Regions from separate parts of the Streptomyces sp. NPDC058239 genome, predicted to be linked through region 3. Evidence: riboswitches for the same ligand, from Rfam matches in the RefSeq annotation. Region 3 holds a riboswitch; each other region holds the start of a gene.

Region 1 (4,112 bases), on a different contig from region 3:
TACGGCCCAGGGCCCGGTGCGCGCCCACCCTCAAGTCCCGGATCACTAGGATCTCTTGCGTGAGTAGAGCATTCAGCGGCTGGACAGAGCAAGCGTTCGAGCTGCTTCTGCAGTTGGAGGGTATGCCCTCGCAAGAAGCTCGCGAGAAGCGCAGAAAGGACCGGGAGCGTCTCGTACGGCAGCCCATGATCGCGTTGCTGAACGATGTGGCCGACGCGGACCAGGCCTACGAAGACTTCTCCGTCTGGGGGTTCCGCAAGGACCCGTGGTGGTGGCAGCACCAAGTGGCGGTGATCCGGATCGCACGCAACGTCGAGATCGGTCTCCGCTTCGACCTCGACGGGCTCCGGATCAAGGGCGGCTGGACCTACCCGGACCCTGGGCAGGTCCCGTTGTTCCGCACGGCCGTTGCCGCGCAAGGCAGTGGCCCCGAGCTGGTGCGCGCCATCGAGGCACTGGGGGCTCAGGGGTACGGGATCACCGGGGACACCATGAAGCGCATGCCGCGCGGCCATGACGCCGGTCATCCCCGTGCCGACCTGCTCCGGTACCGCTCGGTCTCCGCTGCCCGTCCCCTCGGCGGGGACTGCGCACAGCACACGTCGGCGTTGGTCGACGCCGTGCTCGAAGCGGCGGAGGAGTTGGAGCCCCTGCTCTCCTGGCTCGCGGGCCATGTGACCGTTCCTGGCACCCGCCGACGCCCCACATGACGTTGCCTTCGTATGCCGTCCACGCGGGTGGGCAGCCGAAAGGCGGTCCCTGACCGGCGGGTGCGGTCCCTTCCGAGGAGCCTGTTCGGCCCCTCGCCACCCGTCGGTCCTGAACCGCCATCGGCGCTGCTGTGCGTCAGTAGGCCCCGAACACGTTGTCGATGGAGCCGTACTTGTCGGCGGCGTAGTTGCACGCTGCGGTGATGTTGGCGACCGGGTCGTAGCTGTCCAACGGCGTACCGGGCACGTGGTAGGCACGGAACGTCGGGTCGATGATCTGCAGGAGCCCCTTGGACGGCGTGCCCTTGGCGGCGTTCGAGTCCCAGTTGTTGATGGCCAGGGGGTTGCCCGAGGACTCGCGCAGGACGTTGCGGTGGATTCCGTCGTAGCTGCCGGGGATGCCGTGTTTGGCCATGACGGCCAGCGACTCCTTGATCCAGCCGTCCAGATTGTTCGTGTACGTCGCGGGCTTCGCGGCCGGTGCGGCAGTGGCGGAAGTTTTGGACTCGGCCTGGGCGCCGATCGTCAGCTTGATGCCCGGCCGAAGCACTGCAGGATTGTCGCCGATGATCTCTCGATTGTCCTCGTACAGCTTCTGCCAGCCACCGCTGAGCGAATGCACCCGCGCGATCTTGGAAAGGGTGTCGCCCGCGGCCACGGAATAGATGATGGGCGCGGCCTTCTGTGCGGCCTTTTCCTTGACGGTCGACACCGCAGCCTTTTCGGCGGCGACGGGCTGCGCCGGCGCTGCCGAGGCGAAGCCGGCACCGATCAGCGGAAGCACGAGAGCGGCTCCGCCCGTGGTCGCGGCGATGAGACCGCGGGTCAGCGAAGTGGACTTACGACGACGGTGGTTACCCGTTGCAGACATAGCGAATTCCTCTCCGTCGCCTACGAGGTGAGCTGTCGGGTTCAGACTGGAGATGTCTGGCCGCACGCGAATGCGGCTTCACCCCGAGCCGTTCCGGATACCGGATCGGCGGCTTACCTGGGTCCCCCGTTCCTGCCATACATGAGTGGTCGGATTGTCGGACGGCGGCAGGATTCGGCGTTCCGTCCGGATTGACGGTGACCGTAGGCGAGAAACATCGAAAGGAACAAGCTCCTATTTTTGGATCACAATTCATTTACAAGATCGAATCGTGGAATTGGCAGTAATCCACCTCACACCGCGAAGCAAAATTTCCCGCCACAGAAGGGAACCGGGCAGCACGCAACGGCGTCCCGAACTCTTGACGTGACTCACGCCACAGGTTTTCCAAAAGGGACAATTCAGGCAGTACTCAAGGGTCGCAACTCTCCCCAAATGCCCCTTTGCGAACCAAGAGATCACTTCTAAGCAAATCGCCCATACTGGAACATTTGCATGCGATCCGGATACTTCTCGGGCCGATCGCACCCGCCAGGGCTCCATGCCCTCCGGCCTCCCGGCGAAGCGGCCCGCAGGCCGCTCGTCACACTCCCCCGCACGAGATCAAGGCTTTGCCTTTCGTCCAACGGGTCGTTATCGTGTCCAACGGCTCTGTTGTCTCCGATAGAGGTGGACGTTGCGCATCTGAGGTTCGCGATCATCGCGCCGTACGGCTTCAGCCGTACGCCCGTCACGCAGTGGCAGTGTTCAGTCCTGCCCGTGACCCCGCGTGGATGCGACCTCGGTGCATGAGCCGTCCCTCGATCTTTCGGGCCGCCGCACCTCCCTCTCGGTTCGGTCGCTGCGTGGTGCTCGCATACGAAGCCCCCATTCACCGCGCTTGCGACTGCGAGGATCACCATGGCAACACCCACCGCCCCCAGCGCCTCTCTCACCTGCTCCGCCCTGTCCTTCCAGTGGCCGGACGGCACGACCGTCTTCGACGAGCTCTCCCTCAGCATCGGCCGCGGCCGCACCGGTCTCGTCGGGACCAACGGCGCGGGCAAGTCGACACTGCTGCGACTGCTGGCCGGCCAACTGCGCCCGTCCCAGGGCTCGGTGACCGTCGGTGGCAGCCTCGCCCACCTCCCTCAGAACATCACCCTCGACACGACGCTGCGTGTGGACGAGGCCCTGGGCATCGCCGGACGACGCAATGCGCTGCGCGCCATCGAAGCCGGGGATGTGGACGAGAAACACTTCGAGACGATCGGCGACGACTGGGACGTCGAGGAACGAGCCCTCGCGACACTGGGGTCACTCGGACTCGGCGATGTCGAACTGGACCGCACCGTGGGCCGGATGTCCGGCGGGGAGACCGTTCTGCTGCGGCTGGCCGCACTGCTGCTGGAGCGTCCCGACGTTCTCCTCCTGGACGAACCGACCAACAACCTCGATGTGTTCGCCCGCCGCAGGCTCTACGAGGCCGTCGACTCCTGGCGCTCCGGTGTCCTCGTCGTGGTGAGCCACGACCTCGAACTGCTGGAGCGCGTGGACCGCATCGCCGAACTGCGCTCCGGATCCGTGAACTGGTACGGAGGCGGCTGGTCCGCCTACGAAGAAGCCCTGGCCACCGAACAGGAAGCCGCCGGGCGGATGTTGCGGGCCGCCGAGGCCGACGTACGCCGGCAGAAGCGCGAGCTGGAGGAGACCCATGTGAAGCTGGCGCGCCGCCAGCGGCACGGCAGGAAGATCGAGGCCGAGCGGCGGCTCCCGAAGATCCTCGCCGGCGCGCGGAAGCGGTCCGCCCAGGAGTCGGCGGGCAAGCTTCGCGGCCTCCAGGAGGACCGGCTGAGTGAGGCGCGCGAGCGCCGCGAAGAGGCCGCGGACGCGATTCGCAGCGACGCCGAGATCCGGGTGAGCCTTCCCCACACCGCCGTTCCCACCGGACGCACCGTGCTGAGCCTGCACGAACTGCGTCCCCGGTTCGGCCGGCTGCACGAGGGCAACCTCCATGTGCACGGACCCGAACGGATCGCGCTCGTCGGACGCAACGGCGCCGGCAAGACGACACTGCTGCGCACCCTCACCGGCGAGCTGGCTCCGCTGTCCGGCGAGGCCAGGACGTTCGTACCGCTGCGGTTCCTTCCCCAGCGGCTGGATGTGCTGGACGAGGAGCTGAGCGTCGCGGCGAACGTCGCCCGCATGGCTCCCGGGGTCACCGACAACCACATCCGCTCCCAGCTCGCGCGCTTCCTGTTCCAGGGGAAACGCGCGGAACAGCCGGCGGGCACCCTCTCGGGCGGGGAACGCTTCCGTGCCGCGCTCGCGGCGACGATGCTCGCCGCACCGGCCCCACAGCTGCTGATGCTGGACGAGCCGACCAACAATCTCGACATCGCCAGCGTGCGGCAGCTGACCAGTGCACTTGAGTCCTACGAGGGTGCGCTGCTGATCGCCAGCCACGACCTGCCGTTCCTCGAATCGGTCGGCATCACCCGCTGGCTGCTCCTCGCGGACGAGCTCCGGGACACCACCGCGGAGGAGGTGGG
Region 2 (4,112 bases), on a different contig from region 3:
TAGAGGTGCCGCAGATCGAGGCAGCGGTCGACGAGGAGCTTGCCCGGTTCGCCGCCGAGGGCCCCACGCCCGAGGAAATGGAACGTGCGCAGGCCCAGTTGGAGCGCGAGTGGTTGGACCGGCTCGGTACGGTCGCGGGCCGCGCCGACGAACTCTGCCGGTTCGCCGTGCTGTTCGGCGACCCGCAGCTCGCCCTGACCGCCGTACAGCGGGTACTCGATGTCACCGCGGCAGAGGTCCAGGCGGTCGCCGAGGCCCAGCTGCGCCCCGACAACCGGGCGGTGCTGGTCTACGAGCCGGTCGAATCGGCCGAGCCCGCAGAAGCAGCGGACACCGAGACCGGCGCCGACGGCGCCGACGACACCGACGCGCACGAAGGAGCGGACAAGTGACCGACGCTGCCGCGACTGGAGTTTCGATGCAGTACCACCCGCAGCCGGCCCCCGGCCTCGCCCGCCCCTGGGCCTTCCCTGCGCCGGAGCGCGGCGCCCTGCCCAACGGCCTCACGGTGCTGCGCTGCCACCGCCCCGGCCAGCAGGTCGTGGCAGTCGAGATCTTCCTCGACGCCCCGCTGGACGCCGAGCCCGAGGGCCTCGACGGCGTGGCCACGATCATGTCGCGGGCGCTGTCCGAGGGCACCGACAAGCACACCGCCGAGGAGTTCGCCGCGGAGCTGGAGCGCTGCGGCGCCACCCTCGACGCGCACGCCGACCACCCCGGTGTCCGGGTCTCTCTGGAGGTCCCGGCCTCGCGGCTGGCCAAGGCGCTCGCGCTGGTCGCCGAGGCGCTGCGGGCGCCCGCCTTCGCCGACAGCGAGATCGAACGGCTGGTACGCAACCGGCTCGATGAGATCCCGCACGAGCAGGCCAACCCGGCCCGGCGCGCCGCCAAGCAGCTCTCCAAGGAGCTCTTCCCGGCCGCAGCGCGGATGTCGCGCCCGCGCCAGGGCACCGAGGAGACGGTGGAGCGGATCGACTCGGCGGCCGTGCGCGCCTTCTTCGACGCCCACGTCCGGCCGTCCACGGCGACCGCCGTGGTCGTCGGTGACCTCACCGGCATCGACCTGGACGCCCTGCTCGCCGACACCCTCGGCGACTGGTCGGGAGACACCGCGGAGCCTCGTCCCGCCCCGCCGATCACCGCCGACGACACCGGCCGAGTGGTGATCGTCGACCGTCCGGGCGCGGTGCAGACGCAGCTGCTGATCGGCCGGATCGGCGCCGACCGGCACGACAGCGTGTGGCCGGCCCAGGTGCTGGGCACGTACTGCCTGGGCGGCACGCTCACCTCCCGGCTGGACCGTGTGCTGCGCGAGGAGAAGGGCTACACCTACGGCGTACGGGCCTTCGCCCAGGTGCTGCGGTCGTCGGCCCCGGATTCGGCCTCGGGGGCGACCGGTGCCGCGATGCTCGCCATCAGCGGATCGGTGGACACGGAGTCCACGGGACCGGCGCTGAAGGACCTGTGGACGGTCCTGCGGACTCTGGCGGCCGAGGGGCTGACGGATGAAGAGCGTGAGACGGCCGTGCAGAACCTCGTGGGTGTCGCGCCGCTGAAGTTCGAGACGGCGGCCTCGGTTGCGGGCACCCTCGCAGACCAGGTCGAGCAGCACCTGCCGGACGACTACCAGGCACAGTTGTACGCCCGGCTCGCGGAGACCGGCACGGTCGAGGCGACTGCTGCGGTGGTCAACGCCTTCCCGGACGACAGGCTGGTCACGATCCTCGTCGGTGACGCATCACAGATCGAGGAGCCGGTCCGGGCCCTGGGCATCGGAGAGGTGTCGGTGGTCGCCGGCTGACGGGCGTACCCGTCGTGGACACCGGACGACCGGCCGGGCCGAGGCGGGCGACCCCCGCCCGGCCGGCCCGTTGCGTGTGACAGTCCACCGGTCGACCTTCACGTACGACCGAGCACCGAAGGCAACGGGCGGCCTACCGACCCACCATATGACTGCATATCGGGACAGAAGGAAGACTCCTGTGAGCAAAATCTCGCCGGAGTCTTCCTTTTTGTCCGTTTTGATGGGGAGGTTGCCTGTCTGCCCTGTGGGATGCGCTACAAAACGGCCTGTCCGTTTGGTGAATGCAAGTGACCCCGCTTAGCGTCGGCTGGGCTGCCCGTCACTCGTATGCCGCAACCGCGACATACCGGGCAGTCATCGCCGAGTCCCCGTCAGGCGCGAGCCTGGGGAGCCGGGGACCCATGCAGTCCCTGGGGTGAATCGGATGCCTGAGCCCGGATGAGGCCGGGGCGTCCGTAGGAGACCTTCCTGCTCCGAACCCGTCAGCTAACCCGGTAGGCGAGAAGGAAGGAAAGGATCAGCCACTTCATGGCGTTCACCCGTGCCACCGGGAAGCATCGTGCCCCGAGCCGACTGACGCGCAGCAGCGCGAAGATCGCCGGCGTCGCCGCTCTGGCCACCACCGGCGTCATAGGCGGCATGGCCTCTCCGGCCCTCGCCGCGCACTCCTCCGTCAGCGAGACCGGTCTGAACCAGGTCATCGCCATCGAGGGCGCCCTCGCCGACCAGATCGATGCCCAGGCCGACGCGCAGAAGCACCAGGCCGATGTCGCGGCGAAGGCGAAGGCGGAGGCCCAGCGGAAGGCCGAGGCCAAGAAGAAGGCCGAAGCCAAGAAGAAGGCCGAGGCGAAGGCCAAGGCCGACGCGAAGCGTGCGGCCGAGGCGCGTGCCGAGAAGGCCCGCGCCGCCCGGTCCGCCGAGCGCACCCGCCTGGGGTACTTCCAGCTCCCGGTCGCCGGTTCGTACGTCACCACCGGCTACAAGTCCAGCGGCTCGCTCTGGTCCTCCGGCAGCCACTCGGGCATCGACTTCCACGCCGCGTCCGGCAGCTCCGTCGTCGCCGTCGGCGCCGGTACGGTCGTCGAGGCCGGCTGGGGAGGCGCGTACGGCAACAACATCGTGCTCCGGATGACGGACGGCACGTACACGCAGTACGGCCACCTCTCCTCGATCGGTGTCTCCGTCGGCCAGAGCGTCGGCGCGGGCCAGCAGATCGGCCTTTCCGGCTCGACCGGCAACTCGACCGGTCCGCACCTCCACTTCGAGGCCCGGACCACGCCGTCGTACGGCTCCGACATGGACCCCGTCGCGTACCTGCGCGCCCACGGCGTCAGCGTCTGACCGACGCTCCACCCGCAGCAACCCTTCGAAGGCCCCGGCGGCACGCCGGGGCCTTCGCCGTGCCCGGCCTCCGCGCCCGCCCGCAGTACCTGCTTCCCGAACCCGTCCTGTGGCCAAAAGATATTCATGAATTTCCACCCGGCATCGGAAATGCGGCTGCATTGCAATAGAGTCTCAGAACAGGCGTCGGTCGGCCGCGTTTCGCGGGGATTAAGGCGGAGGTTCGAACATGCGCATTCCGGCGCATTCGGTATGCACGGCAATCCGTGACGACATCGTCTCCGGCGTCTTCGAACGCGGCAGCCGGCTCACCGAGGAGTTGCTGGCGCGCCGTTACGGAGTCTCCCGTGTTCCGGTACGGGAAGCGCTGCGCACCCTGGAGTCCGAGGGCTTCGTGGTCACCCGCCGGCACGCGGGCGCCTGTGTCGCCGAGCCCACCGAGGAGGAGGCCGCCGACCTCCTGGAGGTCCGGATGCTGCTGGAGCCGCTGGGTGCCGCGCGCGCCGCGCAGCGCCGCACCGAGGCGCATCTCAAGGTATTGCGCGGTCTGGTCAGGCTCGGCCAGGAGCGGGCCCGGCGGGGCGAGGGGGAGGACCTGCGCTCACTGGGCGGCTGGTTCCACGAGACGTTGGCGCAGGCCTGCGGCAGTCCCGGCCTGATCGCGCTGCTCACCCAGCTCCGGCACAAGATCGCCTGGATGTACACGGTCGAGCAGCCCGCCCGCCCGGTGGACTCCTGGGCCGAGCACGGGGCCATTGTGGACGCGGTGGCGCGGCGTGACGCGGAACGGGCCAGGGCGCTGGCCACTCAGCACGCCGAACGGGCCGCGGCCGCGCACCGGCTGCGCCGCGCCGACCGGCCGGGCCGCCGGTCCGACGCCTCGCGCGCCGACCGGGTGAGGACTTCGCAACATTCCGTAAACACCACGGGTGTTCGGAATTAACGATTACGCCGTATACAAAGAGTC
Region 3 (4,112 bases):
GGCGCCGAGTGGCCATGATTCGCCGAGTGGTCATTCGCGCGCCGAACATGCCGTAGAGTTGTGTTTACCGACGCGGGGTGGAGCAGCTCGGTAGCTCGCTGGGCTCATAACCCAGAGGTCGCAGGTTCAAATCCTGTCCCCGCTACTGAAGAATCAGGCCCGGCACGCATGCAGCGTGCCGGGCCTGATTCATTTCGCGTCGCGTTCCGGGACGTGGGACGGCCGGCCTGCGGGCCCATGAAGGAGCAGGTCCGGGCGGTGTGTGACCTGTACCACGTATGTACCCCCATTGGTCGATGAGGAGTCGCCGCACGGCTCCGCTCCGGCGAGCCTGGGGGTGGGGCGCGGTACCGTCCGCAGCCGCGCGCGTACCGGGCAGGAGACCACAGGTGTGGAAGCGGCTGAAGCGGCGCGGCAGACATGCCGAGGGTGGCACCCGTTCCCGGCGGTTCGTCCGCATGCTGCCCGCCCTGATGATCCTCGGCGGGCTGGTGTTCGATCTCTTCACCCCGCCGGTCTTCACTGCCATTCCGCTGTTCGTGGCGGCCCCGCTGATCGCCGCGCCGTTCTTCTCGCTGCCCAGCACCATCTGTACCGGCATCGCCTCGATGCTGGCCGTCACCGTGCTGCGGCTGTACAGCAACCCGTTGCCGTTGGTCGTGCCGTTGATCGAGCTGCTCACCCTGGCCACCGTCTCGGTCCTCGCGGTCGTGATCAACACGGTCGTACGGCGCGGCAATGAGCAACTGGCCTCCGCGCGGGTCATCGCGGAGACCGCCATGCGGGCGGTGCTGCCGAAGCCGTCCGACCGGATCGGCGGGCTGCATGTGGCGGCGCGGTACGAGGCGGCGCAGGCTGACGAGTTCGTCGGCGGAGATCTGTTCGCCGTGGCGGACACCCCGCAGGGGGTGCGTCTGGTGGTCGGGGACGTACGGGGGAAGGGGCTCGACGCCGTGGAGTCGGTGGCGGTGGTCATCGGGGCGTTCCGGGAGGCGGCCGAGCAGGAGCGTTCGCTGGAGGGCGTGGCGCAGCGGCTGGAGCGGGCGCTGGCGCGGGAGGGGGCGAGGGGCGGGCTGGACGCGGTCGAGGGCTTCATCACGGCCGTACTGGCCGAGATCCCGTCCGGGGTGTCCCGGGTGCGGATCGTCAACCGCGGTCACCCCGAGCCGATCCTGCTGCACCCGGACGGGGCGGTGGAGGTGCTGGGGTCCACGGTGCCGGCGCTGCCGCTCGGGATGGACCTGGGGGTGTGGCCCGACCGGGCGGACGAGTGGGATCTGCCGGCGGGGACGACTCTGCTCCTGTACACCGACGGTCTCTCCGAGGCGCGGAACTCGGACGGGGTCTTCTACGACCCGGCGGCCCGGTTGCGCGGGCGGATCTTTCCGGGGCCCGAGGAGCTGCTGTCCGCGCTGACCGATGACGTGCGGCTGCACACGGGCGGTGAGACGACCGACGACATGGCGCTGCTCGCGGTCGTACGTCCCGCAGAGGGGCAGCCGGACCGGCGCAGGACCGTGAAGATCGTGGGCCAGGAAACGACGTGACGGGTGGGGCGGGTGCTTCGTGTGGATCGGGTGCTTCGTGCGGGTCGGGTGTCTCGCGCGGGTCGAGTGTCTCGCGCGGCCTGGGGCGCGGCCTCGGTCCGGGATGCCACCGTACGTAACCGAAAGGCGTCGCTCCGCATAACATTTGACGCAACGTCAGAAACCGGGTAATGGCTGAGGGTCGATCAACTCGTCCGATTCCACCCGGTTGTGTCCCGTAAAGTCCAGGCCAAAGACCTGAACGATCAGTGGGAACAGCTTGGAATCAGACCCGTGTGTCTATTAACGTTCGATAACGCAGCGCGGTCGTCCCAGCCGTCGTCAGTGGCGGCACCGTGCGCGAGCGCCGAATTCCGCAAGGGAACCGGGGAACCACCTACATGGGGTGAATCGGACACCTGTGTCTCGTGAGAGGCAGAGGGGCCCGTAGGAGACCTTCCTGCTCCGAACCCGTCAGCTAACCCGGTAGGCGAGAAGGAAGGAAAGGAGTGCGCCCCCGTGGCGTCCAACAAGCCTGCCCCCGAGGCCCCCTCTCGGTTCAACCCCGAGTTCAGTTCCGACTTCGGTGCCGACTTCGGATCCGATTTCGGCTCCGACTACGGAACCACCGGGACGGGAACGGCGTTCGGCGCCGAGACGGGCGGCGACTTCGCCGGTGAGTTCGGCAGCGAATTCCGCGCCGACGTCAACGGCGAGCCCGACAGAAGCTGGGACGAGTGGAACCCCACCGAGGAGTCCGTCCGCCCCGTACGCGGCAAGCATCGCGTCGCCAAGCAGCGCAACGGACTTGCCCGTAGCTCCACGGTGCTCGGGGTCGGTGTCATCGCGGCAGTCGGCGCGGGCGGCATGGCCACCGCGCAGAGCAAGCCGCCGGTCTCCATCTCCCTTCCCGACTCCATCTCGGACAACCTCCCCGACGCCAAGTCCCTTCCCGGCGTGGGCTCCCTGTTCTCCGGCGAGTCCGATGCCGACAAGGCCGCCGCCGTCGCTGCCGCCCCGCTCACCACCGCCGGCCTCACCACCGCCGAGGCCGAGCAGGGCACGGCGGACGCGGGCGAGGCACTCCGCGCCCGCATCCTCCAGCAGGCCGAGCAGCAGCAGGACGCCGCCGACGCCGAGGCCAAGGCGGCCCAGGAGAAGGCGGCCGCGGAGAAGGCCGCCGCCGAGGCCAAGAAGCAGCAGGACGCGGCCGAGGCCAAGGCCGCCGCCGAGAAGAAGAAGGCGGAGGAGGAAGCCAAGGCGAAGGCAGAGGCCCTGCGGCTCGCCAAGCTCGCCGCCAGCTACGCCATCCCGACCTCCTCGTACACGATCACCTCGACCTTCGGCCAGGCCGGCTCGATGTGGTCCTCCGGCTACCACACCGGCCTCGACTTCGCGGCGCCGACCGGCACCCCGATCAAGGCCGTACACGGCGGCACCATCAAGTCGGCAGGCTGGTCCGGTTCGTACGGCTACCGCACGGTGCTGGAGCTCGAGGACGGTACGGAGCTGTGGTTCTGCCACCAGTCCTCGATCGGCGTCAGTGTCGGCCAGAAGGTCACCACCGGTGAGACCATCGGCCGGGTCGGTGCGACCGGCAATGTCACGGGCCCGCACCTCCACCTGGAGGTCCACACCCCCGACGGTACGGGCATCGACCCGATGGCCTGGCTGCGCGACAAGGGCCTCAACCCCTGATCCGCCGGCCGCCTCCCGGCCTTCGTGATCCGAGCCCATTCACAGGCCGTTGAACCCCGGCAGTCCTGACGCTCACCCCCCGACGTCAGGGCTGCCGGTCTGCCGGAATAGCGGACCTGCCGGAATCCGTTGATCCAGTTATGACTTCTCTTCGTAAGCTGGGCCCTTCCGGCCTCCAGGTCTTTCCGCTCGCCCTCGGCGGCAACGTCTTCGGCTGGACCGCCGACGAGGCGCAGTCGTTCGCCGTGCTGGACGCCTACACCGCGGCGGGCGGCAACTTCATCGATACCGCCGACGCCTACTCCGCCTGGATCCCGGGCAACGAGGGCGGCGAGTCGGAGACCGTCATCGGCAAGTGGCTCGCGGCACGCTCCAACCGTTCCGACATCGTCGTCGCCACCAAGGTCGGCGCCCACCCCTCGTACAAGGGGCTCTCCGCCGCGAACATCAAGGCCGCGGCCGAGGAGTCGCTGCGCCGGCTCGGCACCGACCACATCGATCTGTACTACACGCACTTCGACGACGAGACCGTCCCGGTCGAGGAGATCATCACCGCCCTCGACCAGCTGGTGAAGGAGGGCAAGGTCCGGGAGATCGGCGCCTCCAACATCAGCCCCGAGCGGCTCCAGGCGTCCCTGGACTTCTCGGAGCGCGAGGGGCTGGCCCGTTACGTCGCCCTGCAGCCGCACTACAACCTGGTCTCCCGCGACACGTATGAGGGAGAGCTCCAGGACACGGCCGCCCGGGCCGGGCTCGCCGCCGTCCCGTACTTCTCCCTGGCCTCCGGCTTCCTCACCGGCAAGTACCGTCCGGGTGCTTCGGTGGAGAGCGCGCGGGCCGAAAGGGCCGGTCAGTACCTGGAGTCGGAGCGGGGACAGAAGGTCCTGG
Region 4 (4,112 bases), on a different contig from region 3:
AACTGCTGCGCGCCGACGCGGCAGCCTGGGCTCTGCCCGCCCGCGACGGCTGGCGGCTGAGCCGGCTGCACGGACGCTGGGCGGCGGAGTCGCAGCTCGCACGGACGGAACTGACGTACGGCGAGAACGTCATCTCCAGCAGGCGCGGCCACACCGGGCACCAGTACCTGCCGTGGGTCGCACTCGACGCCGACGGTGCGGCGACCGAGGAGGGCGGCGAGGTGTACGGCTGTGCGCTCGGCTGGTCCGGGTCGTGGCGGATTTCCGTACAGCAGCTCCCCGATGGGCTCGTGCAGATCACCGGCGGCGCCGGCTACGACGACTCGGGGCTGCTGCTGCTCGCGCCGGGGGAGTCGTACACCACCCCCGTCTTCGCCGGTCTGTGGAGTGCGGAGGGGTTCGGCGGGGCGAGCCGGGCCTGGCACGCCTGGCAGCTGGCCCATGTGATCCCGGACGCACACAGCCTGCGGCCGGTGCTCTACAACTCCTGGGAGGCGACCGGCTTCGACATCTCGCAGGAGCAGCAGCGCGCCCTCGCCGAGCGCGCCGCCGCGATGGGCGTCGAGCTGTTCGTCGTGGACGACGCGTGGTTCGGGCAGCGCACCAGCGACCGCGCCGGGCTCGGCGACTGGACGCCGAATCCGGACCGCTTTCCCGGCGGACTGAAGCCGCTCGCCGACGAAGTGCACGGACTCGGCATGCAGTTCGGTATCTGGGTCGAGCCGGAAATGGTCAATGCCGACAGCGATCTCTATCGCGCACACCCCGACTGGGTGCAGCATTTCCCGGGACGGGCGCGGACCGAGTTCCGCAATCAACTCGTGCTCAATCTGGCCCGCACCGATGTGCAGGACTATCTGTGGGAGCAACTGGACACACTGCTCTCCAGTGCGCCCGTCGACTATGTGAAATGGGACTTCAACCGCTGCTTCACCGACGCGGGCTGGCCGGGTGAGGAGTATCAGCAGAAGCTCTGGATCGAGCACGTGGACGCCCTGTACGCGCTGATCGACCGGCTCCGGGCCGCGCACCCCACCGTTGCCTTCGAGTCGTGCTCGGGCGGCGGCGGCCGGATCGACCTGGGGATTCTGTCCCGCACGGACCAGGTGTGGACCTCGGACAACACCGACCCGCTCGACCGCCTCACCATCCAGGAGGGCTTCGGTCAGATCCATCCGGCCCGGGTGATGGCAGCCTGGGTCACCGACAGCCCGAATATCCAGCTCAACGACAGGGTCAGCTCACTGCGGTTCCGTTTCGTGAGCGCGATGGCCGGTGTGCTCGGGGTCGGTGGGGACCTCACCGACTGGAGCGAGGACGAGCTGGCCGAGGCGCGGACCTGGGTGGACCTCTACAAGGAGATCCGGCCGGTGGTGCAGCACGGCGCGCTGTACCGGCTGCGCGCCCCGCGTGGCGGACTCAGCGCGGTCCAGTACGTCCACGGGGACGAGACCGTGGTCCTGATGTGGCTGGAGGCACAGAGGTACGGGGAGCGGCCCCCGGCCCTGCGGTTGCGCGGGATCGACCCCGCAGCGACATACACCTGCCTGGACACCGGGGCGGTTCACCACGGTTCGGTACTGCTGCATCAGGGGCTGCACACCGGGCTTCGGGGGGATCTCGATGCGCGGGTGCTGAGGCTCCGACGCGAACGATGAGCGCGATATGTCCGCAATGGGTGTATTTGGCTGAATGTGCCCCGCTTGTACGGGAGATGGTCGCCCCCTCGTGAGCGGAATCATATCCGTGACGGTGTGTGCCGGCGGGGCGGTCGGGCATTCCGTGCGCGGTGCGGAAAGCCAAGATCCTTAATCCACGGAGTGTGACCGGAATTCCGTGCCGATTTCCGAGCGCGGATTCCGGTACGGAACCAGTCACTTGTTATCGCCGTCCCGACTCGCTTACGGTCACCGTCAATCCGGACGGACCGCCTAGTCCTGCCGCCGACCGGAATTCGCACCCACTCATCGCGTGGCAGGAGCGGGGGAACCAGGTAGGCCGCCGATCGGAGAAATCCGGCCGGCTAGGGGTGAAGTCGCGCTCAGCGCGGCCGGGCATCTCCAGCCCGAACCCGACAGCTCACCTCGCAGGCGCCGGAGAGGAAGCACGTCATGCCCATATCGGGTAAGCACCGTCGTACGAAGTCCGGCATCATCGCCCGTGGCGTCGCCGCCGCAGGCGCCGGTGGTGCTGTCATCGCACTGCCGCTGCTCGGCGCCACCGGTGCTCACGCCGCGTCGCAGTCGGCCCCGACCGCCGTGCCGCAGTCGGCCTCCGCCGCCACGCACTCCGCCCCGGCCAAGCCGGTCGCGCAGAAGCAGGCCGCCACCACGACGTACTCCGTGGTCTCCGGCGACTACCTGTCGAAGATCGCCACCGAGCACAAGGTCAAGGGCGGCTGGCAGAAGCTGTACCAGGACAACCGCAAGGTCGTCGGTGAAGACCCCGGCCTGATCCTCCCGGGCATGAAGCTGACGCTCGGCGGCAAGGCGTCGGGTGACGCCGCGTCCACCGGTGCCGGCACGGGTGCGGCCCTCCCGTCGAAGGCCCTCTCGGTGCCCTCGTCGGTCGTGGAGAAGTCCGCCCCGGCCAAGTCCGCCCCGGCCAAGGTCTCGACGGTCACGGAGTCCAAGACCTCCGCCCCGGCCGGCCAGAGCAACAGCTCCGGCTACAGCCACCCGGTTCCCGGCAACCACACCACCGGATACCGCGCCTCCGGCTCCAACTGGTCCAGCGGCAGCCACACCGGCATCGACTTCCCCGTCTTCACCGGCACCAGTGTGAAGGCCATCACCTCCGGCACCGTCGTCACCGCCGGCTGGGGCGGCGCGTACGGCAACCAGGTTGTCATCAAGCACGCCGACGGCCACTACTCGCAGTACGGTCACCTGTCCTCGATCTCCGTCTCCGCGGGCCAGGCCGTGAGCACCGGTCAGCAGATCGGCCTCTCCGGCGCCACCGGCAACGCCACCGGCCCGCACCTGCACTTCGAGGTCCGCACGGGCCCGGCGTACGGCTCGGACATCGACCCGATCGCCTTCCTGGCTTCGCACGGCATCTACGTCTGAGCCGGACGAGCGGGCAGTTGAGCAACAAAGCATGAACTGAGCAACACAGAAGGGGCGGTGCGCGGCGGCGCACCGCCCCTTCTGCTTATTCCCCCTTTACCAAAAACTGACCGGGTGGTCTATCTCACCACCCGTCAACCCCTTATTGCGGTCGCGTAGGTCACATTCGGCGGTGCAGGATAAGCGTTTGTGGCAGACGATTCGAGAAAAAATCAACGTGGCGTCATCAACCGACATGGCGTCATCGGGTCGTACGCAGCGATTGGCGACAGCTTCACCGAGGGAGTCGGCGACCCCGGCCCGGACGGAACCTTCGTCGGCTGGGCAGACCGTTTCGCGGTACTTCTCGCGGACCAGCTCCCGGACCCCGATGCGGGGACGAGTACCGAAGGCTCCACTCACGGGAATTTCAGGTACGCCAATCTCGCCGTACGCGGACGCCTCCTCGACCAGATCGTCGAGGAGCAGGTGCCGCGCGCCAAGGAGCTCGCACCCGATCTGGTGAGCTTCTGCGCGGGCGGCAACGACATCATCAGGCCCGGCACCGACCCCGACGACGTGGCCGAGCGCTTCGAGCGGGCGGTCGCCGAGCTGACCGAATCGGTCGGCACCGTCCTGGTCACCACCGGCTTCGACACCCGAGGCGTTCCCGTGCTGCGCCATCTGCGCGGCAAGATCGCCACCTACACCGCCCATGTGCGGTCCATCGCCGACCGCTACGACTGCCCGGTCCTCGACCTGTGGTCGCTGCGGTCCGTCCAGGACAGGCGCGCCTGGGACGACGACCGGCTCCATCTGTCGCCCGAGGGACACACCAGGGTCGCGCTGCGCGCCGCCCAGGTCCTCGGCATCGATGTGCCGGCCGACCCAGACCAGGAATGGCCCCCGCAGGCACAGCGCGGAACGCTCGAAGTACGGCGCGACGACATCCACTGGGCGCGCGAGTACCTGGTCCCGTGGATCGGCCGGAGACTGCGCGGCGAGTCCTCCGGCGACCATGTCGAGGCGAAGCGGCCGGACCTCCTGCCGCTCTAGGCGGCGTCC

Evidence for each region. A riboswitch is a leader RNA that binds a small molecule or an ion and turns the genes downstream of it on or off. The one in region 3 is predicted to bind cyclic di-AMP.
Region 1: linked by a shared signal. The riboswitch ahead of ACFVYE_RS13440 (transglycosylase SLT domain-containing protein) and the one ahead of ACFVYE_RS23065 (M23 family metallopeptidase) in region 3 are both predicted to bind cyclic di-AMP.
Region 2: linked by a shared signal. The riboswitch ahead of ACFVYE_RS38065 (M23 family metallopeptidase) and the one ahead of ACFVYE_RS23065 (M23 family metallopeptidase) in region 3 are both predicted to bind cyclic di-AMP.
Region 4: linked by a shared signal. The riboswitch ahead of ACFVYE_RS31570 (peptidoglycan DD-metalloendopeptidase family protein) and the one ahead of ACFVYE_RS23065 (M23 family metallopeptidase) in region 3 are both predicted to bind cyclic di-AMP.

Annotation. Positions count from the first base shown of each region.
Region 1 covers NZ_JBHVWS010000009.1:63,402-67,513, forward strand. The annotation lists gene ACFVYE_RS13435 (DUF2461 family protein) at 60-710, shown strand; gene ACFVYE_RS13440 (transglycosylase SLT domain-containing protein) at 847-1,581, opposite strand; cyclic di-AMP (ydaO/yuaA leader) riboswitch at 1,586-1,771, opposite strand; partial or broken gene ACFVYE_RS13445 (ATP-binding cassette domain-containing protein) at 2,482-3,096, shown strand; partial or broken gene ACFVYE_RS13450 (ATP-binding cassette domain-containing protein) at 3,217-3,958, shown strand.
Region 2 covers NZ_JBHVWS010000055.1:30,054-34,165, forward strand. The annotation lists gene ACFVYE_RS38055 (M16 family metallopeptidase) at 1-392, shown strand, start outside; gene ACFVYE_RS38060 (M16 family metallopeptidase) at 419-1,801, shown strand; cyclic di-AMP (ydaO/yuaA leader) riboswitch at 2,153-2,319, shown strand; gene ACFVYE_RS38065 (M23 family metallopeptidase) at 2,333-3,145, shown strand; gene ACFVYE_RS38070 (GntR family transcriptional regulator) at 3,375-4,088, shown strand.
Region 3 covers NZ_JBHVWS010000022.1:22,522-26,633, reverse strand. The annotation lists tRNA gene ACFVYE_RS23075 (tRNA-Met) at 72-145, shown strand; gene ACFVYE_RS23070 (PP2C family protein-serine/threonine phosphatase) at 459-1,547, shown strand; cyclic di-AMP (ydaO/yuaA leader) riboswitch at 1,882-2,034, shown strand; gene ACFVYE_RS23065 (M23 family metallopeptidase) at 2,046-3,224, shown strand; gene ACFVYE_RS23060 (aldo/keto reductase) at 3,365-4,112, shown strand, end outside.
Region 4 covers NZ_JBHVWS010000038.1:6,171-10,282, forward strand. The annotation lists gene ACFVYE_RS31565 (alpha-galactosidase) at 1-1,658, shown strand, start outside; cyclic di-AMP (ydaO/yuaA leader) riboswitch at 1,952-2,106, shown strand; gene ACFVYE_RS31570 (peptidoglycan DD-metalloendopeptidase family protein) at 2,112-3,068, shown strand; gene ACFVYE_RS31575 (SGNH/GDSL hydrolase family protein) at 3,258-4,103, shown strand.